3 regions of the Streptomyces sp. NPDC002888 genome follow, and region 3 is predicted to be linked to each of the others. Evidence: riboswitches for the same ligand, from Rfam matches in the RefSeq annotation. Region 3 holds a riboswitch; each other region holds the start of a gene.

Region 1 (5,951 bases), on a different contig from region 3:
GTTTTCCAGGGAGCAGGCGACGGCGTCTTCGGGTGCCGGCTGCTGAACGGGAACGGTGGCTCGTGCGGCGCGGGCGATGCGGGTCGCCGGGCGCGAGCGCAGGTAGTACGTCGTCTTCAAACCCGACTTCCAGGCGTACGCGTACATCGAGGAGAGCTTGCCGATGGTCGGCGTCTCCAGGAAGAGGTTCAGGGACTGCGCCTGGTCCAGGTACGGGGTCCGGGCGGCGGCCATGTCGATCAGGCCGCGCTGCGGGATCTCCCACGCCGTGCGGTACAGGGCCCGGACGTCCTCGGGGATCCAGGCGAAGTCCTGCACCGAGCCGTTGGCGTCGCGCAGCGCCTCACGGGTACGGGCGTCCCACACGCCCAGCTCCTTGAGGTCCTTCACCAGGTAGGAGTTGACCTGGAGGAACTCGCCGGAGAGCGTCTCGCGCTTGAACAGGTTGGACACCTGCGGCTCGATGCACTCGTACACACCTGCGATCGACGCGATGGTGGCGGTGGGCGCGATCGCGAGGAGCAGCGAGTTGCGCATACCGGTGGTCGCGATCCGCTCGCGCAGCGCCGCCCAGCGCTCCGGCCAGGTGAACTCGGCGCCGTAGTGGTCGGGGTGCAGGACACCCTTGGCCGTACGGGTCTTCTCCCAGGCCGGCAGCGGGCCGCTGCGCTCGGCGAGGTCGGCGGAGGTCTCGTACGCGGCGAGCATGATGCGCTCGGCGATCCGCGTGGAGAGCTGCCTGGCCTCGGGGGAGTCGAAGGGCAGACGCAGCTTGAAGAAGACGTCCTGGAGGCCCATCGCGCCCAGGCCCACCGGACGCCACTTGGCGTTGGAGCGGCCCGCCTGCTCGGTCGGGTAGAAGTTGATGTCGACGACACGGTCGAGGAAGGTGACGGCGGTGCGGACGGTGTCGTCCAGCCGCTCCCAGTCGATGTCATCGCCCGCCACGAACGCGCCGAGGTTCACCGACCCCAGGTTGCAGACCGCCGTCTCCCCGTCGTCCGTGACCTCCAGGATCTCCGTGCAGAGGTTGGAGGAGTGGATGACGTGACCCGGCTCGGCGGTCTGGTTGGCGGTGCGGTTGGCGGCGTCCTTGAAGGTCATCCAGCCGTTGCCGGTCTGCGCGAGGGTGCGCATCATCCGGCCGTACAGCTCACGGGCGGGGATGGTCTTCTTCGCGAGCCCGTTCGCCTCCGCCCTGCGGTACGCGGCGTCGAACTCCTCGCCCCACAGGTCGACCAGCTCGGGCACGTCGGCGGGGGAGAACAGCGACCACTGCCCGTCGGCGTTCACGCGGCGCATGAACTCGTCCGGCACCCAGTGCGCGAGGTTCAGGTTGTGCGTACGGCGGGCGTCCTCGCCCGTGTTGTCGCGCAGCTCCAGGAACTCCTCGATGTCGGAGTGCCAGGTCTCCAGGTAGACCGCGGCCGCGCCCTTGCGCCGGCCGCCCTGGTTCACGGCGGCGACGGAGGCGTCGAGGGTCTTGAGGAACGGGACGATGCCGTTGGAGTGCCCGTTGGTGCCACGGATCAGCGAACCCCGGGAGCGGATGCGGGAGTACGACAGGCCGATGCCGCCGGCGTGCTTCGACAGGCGGGCCACCTGGTGGTAGCGGTCGTAGATGGAGTCCAGCTCGTCCTTCGGGGAGTCGAGGAGGTAGCAGGACGACATCTGGGGGTGGCGGGTGCCGGAGTTGAACAGCGTGGGGGAGGAGGGGAGGTAGTCGAGGCGGCTCATGAGCCCGTAGAGCGCGGCGACTTCGTCGACGGACCTCACGGTGTCGTCCTCCGCGAGGCCCGCGGCGACGCGCAGCATGAAGTGCTGCGGGGTCTCCACCACCTTGCGGGTGAGGGGGTGCCGCAGGAGGTAGCGGCTGTGCAGGGTGCGCAGGCCGAAGTAGCCGAAGCGGTCGTCGGCGCCGGTGTCGACGAGGGCGTCGAGCCGCTCGGCGTGCACGCGCACGAACTCCGCGGTGCGGTCGGCGATGAGGCCTTCGCGGTGGCCGACGGCCACGGACTCGGTGAAGCACGTGACGCCCTGCGAGGCGGCCTCGGCGCGGATGCCGATGGTCAGCAGACGGGCGGCCAGCCGGGAGTAGACGGGGTCCTCGGAGATGAGGCCGGCGGCCGCCTCCGTGGCCAGCTCGCGCAGCTCCGTCTCGTCCGCCCGCGCGGACCGGCCCCGCAACGCGGCGGTGGCGACCCGGCCCGGGTCGGCGTCGGGCAGGTCGGCGGTCAGCTCGGTCAGGGTCCGCAGCAGTGCGGCACCGGGACCGTCGTACTCCAGCTCGGTCGCTGAAGCCGGTTCGGCTGGCGCGATGGTCACGTGGGGCTCTCCCTCGCTCGGCACGGGGCCTGGCGGAGGGCAGGGGGCAGCACACGAGCGCACGCGGCGTCGCGTCCACCGACCCACTCCACGAGGCCCGGACGTCGGGCACCCGGACCGGACGGGCCGGGCGCGCTGTCGACAGGTCCTCGGACTGACGCTCATACGCGGGCATACGCGCATGAGTACACCGTTGCGGGACAGTTCCGGATTCGCACCGGATTCCCCTGTGGCGACAGCGAGCACGAGCATACATCTTGTGCCGGGCTACGGTGACACCCCCAGATGTTGTGTTGCCGTGGTTTCACAGCGTCAACTCATAGGTGAGGAGAGTGATGTCGTCGAGGTGCGGGATCGGGTTCCAGTCGCGCCCCGGGGTGCGGGTGAAGCCGAGGCGTTCGTAGATGCGGTGGGCGGTGTGCATGGTGGCCTGGGTGGAGAGGACCATGCCGGTGCAGCCCTCGACGGCGCGTGCCCGCTCGACGCAGGCCCGTACGAGGGCCTCGCCGACACCACGCCCACGCGCGGTGTGCGCGACCGCGAGCATCCGTATCTCGGCCTCTCCGGGCCGGGCGATGTCGGCCATGGGACCGCCCTGAGGCACGAAGGTGACTCCGCCGAGCACCTGGCCCCGCTCCACCGCGACCAGCACCTCGGCGGCCGCGGCCCGCTTGCCGACGTCTCTCAACTCGCCGAGGTACTCATCGCTCTCCCCGAAGTCGAGAAGGTCGTCCTGAAGGTAGGCCTGGGCGGTGATCTCGCCGACGGTGTCGTACTCGTCGGGTTTCGCTTGCCGGATGAGGATGTCCACGGGGGTGAGTGTGGCCCAGCGACGCGACACCGTGCGCCCGAATTCCGGGTTGCGGCGTGTGTGGGGAGTGCTTCCATGGAAGTAGGTGCCGGCGCCCACGGAGCCCTCCGTCCCGAGAACGCTCTCGGAGGGAGTACGCACGATGACGAGTGTCGTCCGTCGCCCGCGCGGCCGGGAACGGGAGCGCAACGCGTCGATGGCAACGCTGGACCTGAGGCGGGCGGGCAGCCGGGTGCGGGGCGTCCTCGTCGGCCGCCGGCACGCCCTGACGATCCGTCTGGATGCCCGGCGCGGCGCCACCCAGCCCAAGAAGTGGCGGAGATGGTTCTCCTACGCCAACGCGACCAGGTTCGTCTGGGGCATCGCCGTGCTCGCACTCCTGGCCTGGTGCGGGGAGGGCCTGTACATCCTGAGCACCGGCGAGTCGACCGGCTTCGAGGACCTCCGCAAGAACGGGGGGTTCGACGCCTTCCTCCGTTTCGTCGGCCCCGTACTGACCGCTTCGATCGCCGCTGCCCTCTTCCTGTTCTGCTGGTACGGCTGGACCAAGCGGCGTTACCTCGGGGACGCGCGCAGCAGACCCGGTCGGCTGGTACTCACCGCCGGCCAGGACACGGACGACATCGTCGGCCGCGACGTGGTCGCCGAAGTCATCGCCGAACGGCTGCGGGACCGCGACACCCGCCGGCCCTATCTGCTCGTCGGCGGCGTCGGTGTGGGGAAGACCGCCGTCCTCGTGCGGCTCACCGAACTGCTGGCCCGGCAGCGCGCGGTGCCCGTGCCGATCCGGCTGAGGGACGCGGTCAGCGAGGCCGACCTGAACTTTGAGCGGATGGCCAAGCGGCGCTTCGCCGAGGAGACGCCCCAGGGGACCCTGGCGCGGACCAAGATTGAGCGGGTCTGGCAGCAACTGCTCGCCGACGACAAACCGGTCGTCATCGCCGACGGCCTGGAAGAGGCGCTCCTCGACGACAGTCTCCAGCAGAACCGGGACAACATCATCCGCCGCGCCATCGAGCGCGCCCACAAGGAGAAGCTGCCTCTGGTCATCGCCTCGCGGCCGCACAGTCCCCTCGAGAACACCGCCGCCGCGATCGTGGAGCTGGAGCCGTTGAGCGAGGAGGAGGCGCTGCACTTCGTCGAGGAACGCGCATCGGGCAGAGACGAGCAGTATCTGGACGGCGTCGTGGAGACAGCGGAGGTCACCGAATCGCCCATCTACCTGCAGATCGTGCGCGAGCTGCACCGCAACGGCCTCCTGCGTCGCGACGACTTGAAGCCCTTGGACATCTCCGGCCGGGACCGCAGCGCGCTGCGGCTGCAACTGCTGGAGAGGTGGGAACGCAAGATGTGCGAGGGCCGACTTCGGCAGGACGTCGCGCTGAACCGGCAGGAGCGCCGCGACACCGTCGAAGTGGTGTCCGCCCTGGCCTGCATCGGCCTGCTCAAGGACACCCTGGAGGTCGGCTTCGCCGAGTTGCTCGGCGATGACGTGCATCCCGGTCCGCTACAGCGCGCGCGGACCCGGGCAGAGCACCTGTGGACCAGCGCGCGGGGCTTCGACCAGTACGGCAAGCGCGGCAACGTCTTCTCCGAGTGGCATCGGGAGCGGATCTGGGACACGCTCTGCGCCAGGCTCGGCGACGAGGAGGGCAGGCGGCTGAAGGAGGGGAGCAGGGAGCAGTGCCAGGCCGTCCTCGCCCGTTTCGCGGCCAACGCGAACAAGCTCAGGCTGCTGGAAGGCCTCGAGCGGAAGGTCCGCTTCCCCCACAGCATCGTCCAGGCGTACTTCGGCTTCCACGTCCTGGACGAAATGGGCGAGCGGGGCGCCGGAGAGCTGGTCGACCAGGCGCTGCAACCGCCCGGCCCCGGCCGTGAGTTGCTCGTCGCCCTGGTGTTCCTGTCCCGCCGCTGGGCGACAAAGCCCGCGACCCGGGGAGGCGGTGTCCGGGCCGAGGCGAAGAAGGAGATCAAGGAACTGGTGCGGCAGGCACCCGTGTACGGGCGCACCCTGACCCACCGGCTCATCACCGCCGCGAGCCGCCGCACGGACGACCCGAAGGTCCTGGACCTCTACGCGGCGGCACTGGAGGTCGAGAGCGTGGAGGAGACTCCGGGACGGCTCAAGGACATCGTCGGCGCGGTGTACGACTGCTGGTCCGGCATCAAAGGAGACCGGCGCACCCTCGACGACGCGAAGCTGGCGCTGATCAAGCAGCTCGGCGCGGCGCTGCGGAGGGTCTCCGACAGAATCGACGACACCATGGGGCTGTACTGGCAGCTCTTCACCCTCGGTGAGGAAGAACCCTCCTACGCCGTAAGCCTGGCCGCCGCCCAGGAGTGCGGCGCCGGAGGCAGCGCCGCGTTCGCCGTGATACGCGAGAAGTTCCGTCTCGACAACGACCCCGTGCAGGAGTACAACGACGCGGTCACCGACCTGAAGGCTACGAAGAGGGCGCGGTACGTGGCCTGGGCCGCGAGGGCGGCGACGGCGCCATGGACGAACGCCGGTGCGCCCTCCGGGGCCCCGTCGTCCAACCATATCCAAGGGGAGCAGGACGAGCTGCGCGAACTCAACGAGGAGTACCGCAGCGGCCGGGTTCGCCTGCTGAGGAACTTCGTGATGCGGGCCTGGATCCTCCCCATGCTGCTGGGCTCCGTCGACGAGGCCCACCGCGACGAGGCCCAGGAACGCCTCGCCAAGTGGCTGCGCCACCTCGACCCGGCCCACACAGGTGGCGCCCCCGACCTGCCGCTCGCCCTGGAAGCCGCGTTGGCCAAGGGCTTCAAGTACGCGGCCAACCGGCGCAGAAGT
Region 2 (5,951 bases), on a different contig from region 3:
CCAGCACCAGGTTGACGCGCGGTTCGCCGACCGGACCGCCGCCGAGGATGTGCAGCCCGTCCCGGATCTGCACGTCCTTGATCTCGCACAGGTAGCCGTCGATGTGCATGACGAACTCGTCGAAGTCGTCGTCGCCGGGCTGCTCGTCCACGTGCAGGTCGTTGTGGAGCTCGGCCGCCTTCACCAGCGTCCAGATCTGCGCGCGGACGGCCGGGGCCTTCGTCGGGTCCAGGTCGGAGACGAGCGCGTACTCGTCGAGGAGCTGCTCCAGCTTGGCCAGGTCGCCGTAGGTGTCGGCCCGCGCCATCGGCGGCACCAGGTGGTCGACGACCGTGGCGTGTCCGCGCCGCTTGGCCTGTGTGCCCTCACCGGGGTCGTTGACGATGAACGGGTAGATCAGCGGCAGGTCGCCGAGGACGGCGTCCGGCGCGCACCCCCCGCTCAGCCCCAGCCCCTTGCCCGGCAGCCACTCCATCGTGCCGTGCTTGCCCATGTGGACGATCGCGTCGGCGCCGAAACTGTTCTCCAGCCAGCGGTAGGCGGCCATGTAGTGGTGCGACGGGGGCATGTCGGGGTCGTGGTAGATCGCGATCGGGTTCTCCCCGAAGCCGCGCGGCGGCTGGATCATCACGACGACGTTCCCGAACTGGAGGGAGGCCAGCACGATCTCGTCCCCGTCCACGTACAGACCGCCCGGCGGCTCGCCCCACGCCTGAAGCATCCCGTTGCGCAGCTCGGGGTCGAGCTTGTCGAACCACGCCCGGTAGTCGGCGAGCGGCACCCGCGCGGGCGCGGAGGCCAGCTGCTCCTCCGTCAGCCACTCCACGTCGTGGCCGCCGGCCTCGATGAGCCGGTGGATCAGCTCGTCGCCGTTGTCGGGGTACTCGGTGAGCGAGTAGCCGGCTTCCCTGAGGGCGTCCAGCACCCGAACCGCCGAAGCGGGCGTGTCGAGCCCGACCGCGTTGCCGACCCGCGAGTGCTTGGTGGGGTAGGCGGTGAAGACGAGCGCGATCTTCTTCTCCGCGTTCGCCGTGTGCTTGAGCCGCGCGTGCCGTACGGCGATCCCGGCGACCCGCGCCGCCCGCTCGGGGTCGGCGACGTACACGGGCACGTCGTCGGGGCCCTGCTCCTTGAACGAGAACGGGACGGTGATGAGGCGTCCGTCGAACTCGGGGATCGCGACCTGCATCGCCGCGTCCATGGGGGAGAGGGCGGCGTCGGACTCGTCCCAGGCCTGCTTCGACGACGTGAGGCAAAGGCCCTGAAGCACGGGGATGTCGAGGTCGGCCAGCGCCCCGATGTCCCACGACTCCTCGTCGCCGCCCGCGGAGGCCTGCGAGGCGTGCGTGCCGCCGGCGGCGAGGACGGTGGCGACGAGGGCGTCGGCCGTGTCGAGGATCGTGAAGAGACCGGCGTCGGCACCCCGCAGCGAACCGCAGAACACGGGGAGGGCGTTGGCGCCCCGAGCCTCGATCGCGTCGCACAGGGTGTCCACGAAGGCGGTGTTGCCGCTGAGTTCATGAGCCCGGTAGAAGAGCACACCGACGGTCGGACGGCCGTCCACGAAGGCACGCTCGCCGTGAACTCCGTACTCCGGCATCTTCTGCGGTTCGACGAAACCCTCGCCGGTCAGCAGCACGGTGTCGGACAGGAACCGCGCCAGCTCCGTGAGGTTGGCGGGCCCGCCCTCGACGAGGTAGCGCAGCGCCTCCGCCACGACACCGGCCGGGACGGACGACTCGGCCATCAACTCCGCGTCCGGAACGGCCTCGCCACCCAGCAGCACGGTCGGGATGCCGGACGCCTTCAGCGCGGCGAGCCCGTCCTCCCAGGCACGCTTGCCGCCGAGGAGGCGTACGACGGCGATGTCCGCGCCCGCGACGAGGCCGGGCAACTCCTGCGCCACGTCCACCCGGGTCGGGTTGCCGATCCGGTAGGTGGCACCGGAGGCGGCCCGAGCCGCCAACAGATCGGTGTCGGCGGTCGACAACAACAACACAGTGCTCATGCGGGCGCTCCCGGTGGAATGAAGGGCAGTCCTTGCGGCGCGCCGGACTCGATGAGCCGCCACAGCGCGTCCGTGTCCGCGTGCAGTTCGATCAGGTCGCCGAGCCGGTCGAGCTGCTCCTCGCGCAGCGCGGCGAACGACGTGTCGGGGGCGGGCACGAAGCGACGGCCCGCGGCGGCCGCCACCTCGCGCAGGAAGGCCCGCCGGAAACCGTCCGACTCCAGCGAGCCGTGCCAGTGCGTGCCCCAGGTCTGGCCGACCCGGCAGCCGTCCAAGAAGGGCTCTCCGCCTGCGATCTCGGCGACCCCGTGATGGATCTCGTACCCCTCGACCCGCTCGCCGAGGGCTTCCCCCACCGGCCGGGTGAGGGTCTTCTCGCGGGCGAACCGCACCCGCACGGGCAGGATCCCGAGACCCTCGACGTGCCCGCGCCGGCTCTCGACCTCGTCCTCGATGTGCTCACCGAGGATCTGGAAGCCGCCGCAGACACCGAGGACCGGCCTGTGCTCGGCGGCCCTGCGGGCGATGGCCTGCGCGAGCCCCCTCTCCCGCAGCCACTCCAGCGCCTTGACGGTCCCCCGGGTCCCCGGGATCACGACCAGATCGGCGTCGACCAGCTCCTCCGGCCGGTCCACGAACCGCACGACGACACCCGGCTCGGCGGCCAGCGCGTCCACGTCGGTGAAGTTGGACATGAGGGGGATCGCGCAGACGGCGACGCGCAGCACGTCCGCACCGACGGGCGGCGCGACGTTCGATTCCCGCACCGTGCCCCGCAGCGAGACCCGCAGCCCGTCCTCCTCGTCGATGCCGAGGCCGTGCCGGAAGGGCAGGACGCCGTACGTGTGCCGTCCGGTGAGCCCGTGCAGCATGTCGAGGCCCGGCTCCAGCAGCGAGACGTCCCCCCGGAACTTGTTCACGAGGAACCCGGCGACCCACTCCTGGTCCTCGGGCGACAGCAGGGCGACGGTCCCGAAGAAGGAGGCGAACACACCCCCGCGGTCGATGTCGCCGACGACGAGCACGGGGAGCCGCGCGTTGCGGGCGATCCCCATGTTCACGATGTCGGTCCGCCGCAAGTTGATCTCGGCGGGACTGCCGGCCCCCTCACAGATCACCGCGTCATACGTGCCCCGCAACTCGGCGAGACAGTCCAACACGGTCCCGAGCAGCTTCTGCTGCCGCCCACCGTGATAGCCACGCGCGCCCATCTCACCCACGGGCTTCCCGAGCAGCACGACCTGACTGCTCTGCTCCCCGCCCGGCTTGAGCAGCACCGGATTCATCAGCGCGGTCGGCTCCACCCGACAGGCCTGCGCCTGCATGGCCTGCGCCCGCCCGATCTCGGCACCCTCCCGCGTCACGAACGAGTTGAGCGACATGTTCTGCGCCTTGAACGGCGCGACCTTGACCCCCTGCCGCACCAGCCACCGACAGATCCCGGCGGTGACGACACTCTTCCCGGCATCGGAGGTAGTACCGGCGACCAACAGCCCACGTCCGGTCATGCGCGACCTCCCAACCGCTGTGGGCAGTCGTTCCGCAGGGCGATGGGGGTCCCCCCGCTCGAGCGAAGCCGAGAGTGGGGGAGGGTGGGCACAGCCGACAGCGCCGGGCGCCGTGCCACCCGCCCCCGCAGTAGCGAACCGGCCGCACTCACCCCCAGCGCCAGCCAACTCACCCGCCGAGACAACCGAACAGCCCGCTCAATGTCCGAAACCTCCACCGCACGCCCCTCCCCGTTCAGCACAGGCCGATGCTCAACACGCCCCCCGTACGACAACGTCCCCCCCAGCCGCACCCCGAGCGCCCCCGCGAACGACGCCTCCACAGGCCCGGCGTTCGGACTCGGATGCTTGGCCGCATCAGTACGCCAGGCCCGTACGGCCCCTCGGGCGTCCCCTCCGGCCACGGTGGCGAGCACCGCAGTCACCCGCGCCCCCGGCCACCCCACGACATCGTCGAGCCGCGCGGACGCCCACCCGTACCGCCGATGACGAGCCGACTTGTGCCCGACCATCGCGTCAAGCGTGTTGACGGCCCGAAACCCGAGCAGCCCCGGCACTCCCGCGATCCCGCCCCACACCAGCGCCCCCACCACCGCGTCCGACGTGTTCTCCGCGACGGACTCCACCACCGCCCGGGCGATCCCGTCCGCGTCGAGGGCCTGCGGGTCCCGCCCGCACAGATGCGGCAGCCGCTCCCGCGCCCCGTCGACGTCCCCCGCTTCGAGTGCGCGCCCGATGGTCCGGGCCTCCCGGCCGAGGGAGGTTCCGCCGACGACGGCCCAGGTGGCGGCCGCGGTCAGGGCGAAGGAGGCGGCGGGGGAGGACCGTACGCAACGCGCCGCGGCGGCGCCGAGGCCGACGGCCCCGCCCGCGCAGACGGCGGTGTGCAGCGCGCCCCACCCCCGGTGGTCGCGCCACAGCGCCCGCTCGACGGCACCCGCGGCCCGGCCGAACGCGGCGACCGGGTGTCCGCGGCGCGGATCGCCGAGGAGCAGGTCACCGAGGAGGCCGGCGGCGGCGCCGTACGCGAAGACGCGATCGGCACCCATCGGCTCAGCCGACCGTGGGGTCGGGAAACGACCTGGTGCTGGACCTCAATCGGCAGCCGAGCATGGCGATATGTCCTCACTCAGGGTGTCCACGCCCTGGTTCGACGAGACCGGCGGTGAGAGTTCCTGGCTCCCGGGGCTTTCTACCCCGGTGACAGTGGCGGGACCGCGCCGGATTCGCACCGGCTTCCTCTTCTGCCGCCGTACATGGCTCCGGCAGTCCACCACGGCCCCGGAAGAGCCGTCAACTTGCTGTTGACCTGCGACGGGAGAGTGTGCAGAACCCCACACACAAGTGGGGTGCGGGACGGTCTTCCGTCCCGCACCCCACGTGGTGCGCGTGTGTCGCCGATCAGACGCCGATCAGACCGATCAGGTGCCGATCAGACGATGATCAGGGAGATCCCGTACGCCACCGCCGCCGCGCACGCCGCGAAGCACGCGTACGCGCCGGTGACCGCGAGAGCGGCGGAGCCGCCCTGGGCCGCGGCCCGCTCGCGGCGGGAGAGGCCGACGATGCCGAGGGTGAACAGGGCCACGAGGGCCACGGTGACCACGAGGCTGACCCCGAAGACGGAGCCGAGAGCCGCCCAGTCGATCTTCATGCTGTCTCTTCCTTCGTACCTGGCCGGCTGCGGCTCAGACGGTGGTGGTGGCCGACGGGGCGGACTCGGCCGCGGGGGCCGGGATGGTCGCCGACAGGTCCTCGGCCATCGTGCCCGCGGGCGGCGGGGTCACCGCGGCGATCGCGGTGGTCACCACGCCGGGCGGCTCCTCGGCGTCGTTGACGTTGCTGTGGTCGACGACCTCGCGGCGCGAGATCTTCCAGATCGCGGCGCTGGAGGCGATGAGGAAGACGGCGACGACGGCCGTGCCCCAGGTGCCGAAGCCGGTCACGTACTCGGCGAGCGCGCCGACCAGGGCCGCGGCCGGGAGCGTGAGGCCCCAGGCGACGAACATGCGGGTGGCGGTCGACCAGCGGACGACGCCGCCCTTGCGGCCCAGGCCCGCGCCCATCACCGAGCCGGAGACCGAGTGGGTGGTGGAGAGGGAGAAGCCGAGGTGGGAGGAGGCCAGGATGACCGTCGCGGCGCTGGTCTGGGCGGCGAAGCCCTGCTGCGGCTGGAGGTCGGTCAGGCCCTTGCCCATGGTGCGGATGATGCGCCAGCCGCCGAGGTAGGTGCCGAGCGCGATGGCGAGGCCCGCGGAGAGGATGACCCAGGTGGGCGGGTCGGAGTCGGGGGCGACGGCGCCGCCGGCGACCAGGGCGAGGGTGATGATGCCCATCGTCTTCTGGGCGTCGTTCGTGCCGTGCGCGAGGGAGACCAGGCCGGCGGAGGCGATCTGGCCCGCGCGGTAGCCCTTCTCGGCGGCCTTGCCGTCGGC
Region 3 (5,951 bases):
CTGGGCCTGGTACCAGTCGTCGTCGAGTCCGGCCACCGCCAGGATGCGCGCGTCCGGCCCGAACAGTTCCTCGGCGTAGAGCGCGTCGAGCAGCCGCCCGCACTCGGGGACGTCCGCCGAGGCCTTGAGCAGCCCGTCCCGCCAGGTCGCCGCGCCCTGGGTGGGTGTCCAGGGTTCCCCCAGATCACCCGCCGTGATCAACGCGGCCTGCGCCTGCGCGTCGGTGAGCGTGGGGGCCCCGGCGGGGGAGGGGGCCGTGGCGGCGGGTGAGGCGGGTGCGGCCGCCGGTGCCGTGCCCGACCCGGCGGCGGAGCACGCGGCCACGGTCAGCAAAGCGGTGAGCGCGAGCGCCGAGGGCACGACGGCCGCGCGGGCCGGGGGACGGGTCATGCGGGAGCCTCCAGGGGGAACGGGGGAGCCGTCAAGATCGGCTACGCCCCTCCACGGCACCACCGCAGCCGACCCGTCACCAGCGCGGCGGTCCGTCCGGGTGAGCAGGGCTGCCCCTGGCGGGTGTGTCCGGCGAGTGGCGTCGAGGGGACGGGGCCCTGGCCGCGGTCCCGGAAAACCCGTCGCGCCACCTCCACCCCCTTGCTACGGTCGCCCCATGCAGCGCGCCCAGCGACACTCTTGTCCTCCGTCTCTCACGACGACGCCGGAGTATGTCCCGGCGCGCTGACAGCTGACCCAGTCGAAGCCCCGGGGCGAGTGCCCCGGGGCTTTGTCGTGGCCCGGGTTCTCGCCCCTCCCACGAGGGAGCCCACCATGCATGACCACCGTCGCCTCGGCCGTGAACTCGAACTGTTCGACACCGACCCCCTGATGGGCGCGGGCCTGCCGTACTGGCTGCCCGACGGAGCGGTCGTACGGCACACCCTGGAGGAGTACGTCCGGGAGGCCGAACGGGCGGCCGGCTACCGGCACGTGTACTCGCCCGTCCTCGGCAAGCGCGAGCTGTACGAGATCTCGGGCCACTGGGACCACTACAGCGACGACATGTTCCCGCCCATGGAGCTGGGCGCGGAACAGGTCGTCCTGAGGCCCAGCCTCTGCCCCCACCACGCCCTCATCTACCGCTCCCGCTCCCACAGCTACCGCGAACTACCCCTGCGGATGGCGGAGTTGGGCGGCATGTACCGCTCCGAGCTGTCCGGCGTCCTCGGTGGACTGACCCGCGTACGGTCCATCCAGCTCAACGACGCCCACATCTTCTGCACCCTCGACCAGGCCGTCGAAGAGGCCCGCGCCGCCCTGGACCTCATCACCCGCGCCTACGCCGACCTCGGCATCCGCGCGTCCCGCCACCGCCTGTCCCTGCCGGGGGAGGGCGGCAAGTACGTCGCCGACCCCGCCCTGTGGCGGCGGGCGACCGAGCTGCTGAGGGAGGTCCTGGACGGCTCGGGACTCGCCTACGAGGAGGCGGAGGGCGAGGCCGCCTTCTACGGCCCCAAGATCGACGTGCAGATCGAGGACCGCGCCGGCCGCGAGGCCACCCTGTCCACCGTCCAGATCGACTTCCACCAGCCCGAACGCTTCGACCTGCACTACATCGGCGCCGACGGCGCCAAACACCGCCCGGTCATGGTGCACCGCAGCATCATCGGCAGCGTGGAGCGCGCGGTCGCGCACCTCGTCGAGGAGCACGGCGGCGCCTTCCCGGTGTGGCTCGCGCCCGAGCAACTGGCCGTGCTGCCGGTGGCGGAGGACCAGGTCGAGCAGGCGGAGGAGCTGGTCCGCCGGGCCGTCGCCCGCGGCCTGCGGGCGCGGCTGCACGGCCCCGAGGACGGCACCCTCGGCGCCCGTGTCCGGGCCGCGCGGCTGGTGCCGTACCAGGCGGTGATCGGGGACCGGGAGGCCGACGGCGACCTGGCCGCCGTACGCCTGCGGGACGGCCGTAGGCCGGGGGCGCTGCCCGCCGCCGATCTCCTGGACCGCGTCGAGGCGCGGGTCGTGGCGCGCGGGACCGCTCTTTGGGACTGAGAACGCGCGGGACCGACCGCCCTCCGGGACGGAGAAGGGGGGGTGAGGGCGGCGGGCCGGGCTGCATAAGGTCGGTGTGACGGAAGGGAGCCCCACCATGACCGCCCGCCCCACAGGTCGCACCAGCGACCGCTCGGCCGCCCGCACCACCGCCCGCTCGGCCGGCCGCCCCATCCCCGTGATCATCGACTGCGACACCGGCGTCGACGACGCCCTCGCCCTGCTGTTCGCGGTCCGTCACCCCGGCCTGGACCTGCGCGCGGTGACCTGCGTGGCCGGGAACACGGACGTCGACGGGGTCGTCCGCAACACCCTCACCGTGCTGGAGCAGGCCGGCGCCCCTGGCATCCCCGTCGCCCGGGGCGCCGAACGCCCGCTGATCGAGTCGGTCCGCGTGGCCCGGCATGTGCACGGCGAGGACGGCATGGCGGACCTGGGCCTGCCCGCGCCCACCCGCACCCCGGTCGACGTGGACGCGGTGACGCTGCTGCGCCGGGAGATCCTCGCCTCCCCGCACCCGGTCACCCTCATCCCGACCGCCCCGCTCACCAACATCGCCCTGCTCCTGCGCACCCACCCGGAGGTGGTCCGCAACATCGAGCGGATCGTGTTCATGGGCGGCGCGGTGGCCACCGGAAACGCCACGCCGGTCGCGGAGTTCAACGTCTGGCACGACCCGGAGGCGGCCGCGATCCTGCTCACGGCCGGGGTGCCGATCACCATGTACGGCCTGGACGTGTTCAAGGAGGTCCTGGTCCCGGCGGCCGACGTCCAACGCCTGCGCACCAGCCCGGAACCCAGGCTCCGCATGGCCGGTGAACTCCTCGCCCACCGCGACCCCGCCACCTCCGGCGACCCCACGCCCACCGGCGGCCTCGGCGACGCGGGCGCGGTCTGCGCGGTCGTCGACCCGGAGGGCCTGACCACCGAACTCCTACCGGTCGAGGTCTCCCTCGCCCCCGGCCCGACCCGCGGCCAGACCGTCGTCGACCGCCGCCCCCGCCCCGGCGAGTCCGAGATACACCACGGCACCCGCGAACAGCCGCTGGTGGACGTGGCGTTGGGCGTGGACGTGGAGCGCTACGTCAAGCTGTGGCTGACGGCGGTGGAGGGCGTCTAACGCGTGTCGGCGGCGGGCCGTGCCGCCCACCTCTGTTCCACCTTCGCGAGCTTCCAGTACGCGACCGCCGCCGCCCACACCACCACGAACAGGCCGACGATGACGTAGCCGACGTTGTCGAGGTCGAGGCCCGCGATCCAGCCGGTGACGGCGTCGCGCAGGGCGAGCTTCTCGTGGAGGACGCCCACGAGTTCGATCGTGCCGATGAAGAAGGCGACGGCGATGGACAGACCGGTGATGGTGAGGTTGTAGAAGACCTTGCGGACGGGGTTGGAGAAGGCCCACTGGTAGGCGAAGTTCATGAACGTGCCGTCGAGGGTGTCGAACAGGCTCATGCCGGCGGCGAACAGGAGGGGGAGACAGAGGATCGCGTACCAGGGCAGCCCCGCCGCCGCGCCCGAACCGGCCATCACCATCAGCGTGACCTCGGTGGCGGTGTCGAAGCCGAGGCCGAAGAGGAAGCCGAGCGGGTACATCTGGCCGGGGCGTGAGATGGACCTGGTGAGGCGGCCGAGGATGCGGTTCATGAAGCCCCGGGAGTCCAGGTGCTGTTCGAGCTCCCGCTCGTCGTACGCGCCTGCCCGCATCGCCCGGAAGACCTTCAGGATGCCCAGCAGGGCGACGAGGTTGAGGGCGGCGATGAGGTAGAGGAAGGTGCCGGAGATCGTCGTACCGAGGAATCCGAGGACCTGGTGGATACCGGAGTCCTCGTTCATGACCCGGCCGGCCAGCTGGGTGCCGCCCGCGATCAGCAGGGCGAGCAGGACGACCACGCTGGAGTGGCCGAGCGCGAACCAGAAGCCCACCGACACCGGGCGTTTGCCGTCGGCCATCAGCTTGCGGGTGGTGTTGTCGATCGCGGCGATGTGGTCGGCGTCGAAGGCGTGCCGCATGCCGAGGGTGTAGGCGGTGATGCCGAGGCCGATGCCGAAGGCCCTGTCGCCGACCTCGTAGTGGCCGGGGGCGACGAGCAGGAACAGGATGCCGAACGCGACGACGTGCAGGGCGGCGATGACCGCCATCAGCACCGCCGTCCGCACGGTGTCCTCGCGTCGCCAGCGGAAGGACGTGGGCAGGGCGGCAGGGTCGGTCATCCGGTCACGCTCCAGCACCTCGTGGATCAGTTCGTGAGATGCCGTGGCCGGTCTCCTGGCTTACGGGTGCACGCGCCCGGCCCGCCTTCCCGGCTGCCTCGCGGCGACCAGTGGCTGTCCCTCAGGGGACGTGGGACGGGAACTCCCCGATCACAGTGGCGAGGGCCGCGTCGGCATCACACCGACTTCCCGAACACCACGGCCCGCCCACCGTAGAGCAGACCCCCGGCCGCCGCCCACCCACCACCTGACCGGGTCGGTCAGGTGGTGGGCCTCACGGGCGGTCGAGAGGTGGCTCTCAAGGCCACGAAGCTACGGGGCTACGAAGCTACGTGGCTACGAGCGGGCGGCCTTGCGCCTGCGGGTCGTCATGACGATCGCTCCGCCGCCCACGAGGAGGGCCGCGGCGCCGGCGGCGATCACGCCGGTGTTGCTGTTCGCGCCGGTCTCCGCCAGGTCACCGCCGCCGCCGTGCGGGGTTGCCGCCGGGGGCGTGGTGGACTCGGAGGCGCTCGGGGGCGGGGTGGAGGCCGGCTCGGACGGGGTCGGGGTGCCGGCCGGGGGCTCGGTCTCGGCCGGCGGGGTCTCGGACTCCGACGCCGGAGGCGTCGCGGGCGTCGAGGGCGGCGAGGGCGGCGTGGAGGCCGGCGGGGTGGTCGGGGGCTGCGTCTCGGTGGTCGTGCAGTCCTTCGTGCCGCCGTTCCAGGCCGCGATCAGCTTGTCCTTGATCACCGGGCGGTCCGGGCCCTTGGGCAGGTCCCCGTGCTCGAAGCCGTCCTTCGCGTCGAGCTTGCCGTCGAACTTGACCGCACCCCGGTAGAGGTCGATCTGGGCGTAGCAGCCCGCGTCCGGCACCGCGATGTCGAGGGAGTCGGTCTGGCCGGGCTTGACCGTCACCGAGTCGAAGTCGACGAAGACCTGCTCGCCGGAGGTGCGGAAGTCGGCGCCGTGGGCGAGGAAGGAGGACAGGGAGGCGGTGCAGGTGCTCGCGTCCCCGGCGGTGCGGACCTTGACGTGGATCTTGCCGTCCTCGGTCGGCTTGAGGTTCTGGTCGTCGACCTTGACCGAGTCGAAGAAGTTGATGCCGTCCAGGGAGAACTGGCAGCGGTCCGTGCCGGTCTCCGTGCCCGCGCCGGTGCCCGGCTTGTACGTCCCCCCGGAGTTCCAGCCGTCGCCGCCGGGCTCGGAGGCCCAGGCGCCGGAGGCCGCGGCGACGGAGGCCGCGCACAGGGCGAGCGACGCGGCGCCCGTCCCCAGCAGGCGGCGCATGGTGACACGTCTCGCTATGGACATGCGGATCCCATCTTGGCGTGCGAAACCCGGGCACGGCGGGAGGGCAGCACGACGCTGCCGGCAGTACCGGGGGTGGGTGGTCGAAGAAACACTGGGCCCATTGGTCACATGCGCCACAGCGTGCACTCATGGTGGATCTCGGGACGGAACACTGTCAACCTGCGGCTGAGCCAAGGAAGTTCGGCTGTCATCACATTTCCGTCACACGGGGAATGGAATGTTCCGACGTTGTCGAAGGTTCACTTTTCCGGCGATGTGGACAGAATTTCCCTCTATCGTGCATAGAACGCTCGTCGCACCGACCCGAGACCGAACCGGAAGAGGAGCCCGCGTGATCGTCCGTACCACGCCCGACCTCTCGTCCAAGGATCCGAACTGGTGGCGGCAGGCCGTCATCTACCAGGTGTATCCCCGCAGCTTCGCCGACGCCGACGGCGACGGGCTCGGGGACCTCCGGGGGGTCA

What was found. Region 3 has a riboswitch for cobalamin ahead of ACFYWX_RS03405 (HoxN/HupN/NixA family nickel/cobalt transporter). Riboswitches for the same ligand answer to the same signal wherever they lie in the genome.
Region 1: it holds a riboswitch for cobalamin, as region 3 does, so the genes downstream of both, ACFYWX_RS46645 (ribonucleoside-diphosphate reductase subunit alpha) here and ACFYWX_RS03405 (HoxN/HupN/NixA family nickel/cobalt transporter) in region 3, are expected to answer to the same signal.
Region 2: it holds a riboswitch for cobalamin, as region 3 does, so the genes downstream of both, ACFYWX_RS42405 (cobalamin biosynthesis protein) here and ACFYWX_RS03405 (HoxN/HupN/NixA family nickel/cobalt transporter) in region 3, are expected to answer to the same signal.

The regions. Positions count from the first base shown of each region.
Region 1 covers NZ_JBIAPU010000052.1:34,921-40,871, reverse strand. Annotated here, with positions in the region: gene ACFYWX_RS46645 (ribonucleoside-diphosphate reductase subunit alpha) at 1-2,325, opposite strand, end outside; cobalamin riboswitch at 2,448-2,594, opposite strand; gene ACFYWX_RS46640 (GNAT family N-acetyltransferase) at 2,630-3,136, opposite strand; gene ACFYWX_RS46635 (NACHT domain-containing protein) at 3,279-5,951, shown strand, end outside.
Region 2 covers NZ_JBIAPU010000039.1:29,438-35,388, forward strand. Annotated here, with positions in the region: gene cobN (cobaltochelatase subunit CobN) at 1-2,008, opposite strand, end outside; gene ACFYWX_RS42400 (cobyric acid synthase) at 2,005-3,516, opposite strand; gene ACFYWX_RS42405 (cobalamin biosynthesis protein) at 3,513-4,565, opposite strand; cobalamin riboswitch at 4,665-4,807, opposite strand; gene ACFYWX_RS42410 (hypothetical protein) at 4,949-5,170, opposite strand; gene ACFYWX_RS42415 (anion permease) at 5,205-5,951, opposite strand, start outside.
Region 3 covers NZ_JBIAPU010000002.1:98,053-104,003, forward strand. Annotated here, with positions in the region: gene ACFYWX_RS03390 (hypothetical protein) at 1-390, opposite strand, end outside; gene thrS (threonine--tRNA ligase) at 766-1,980, shown strand; gene ACFYWX_RS03400 (nucleoside hydrolase) at 2,078-3,100, shown strand; gene ACFYWX_RS03405 (HoxN/HupN/NixA family nickel/cobalt transporter) at 3,097-4,194, opposite strand; cobalamin riboswitch at 4,222-4,410, opposite strand; gene ACFYWX_RS03410 (LAETG motif-containing sortase-dependent surface protein) at 4,531-5,487, opposite strand; gene ACFYWX_RS03415 (glycoside hydrolase family 13 protein) at 5,819-5,951, shown strand, end outside.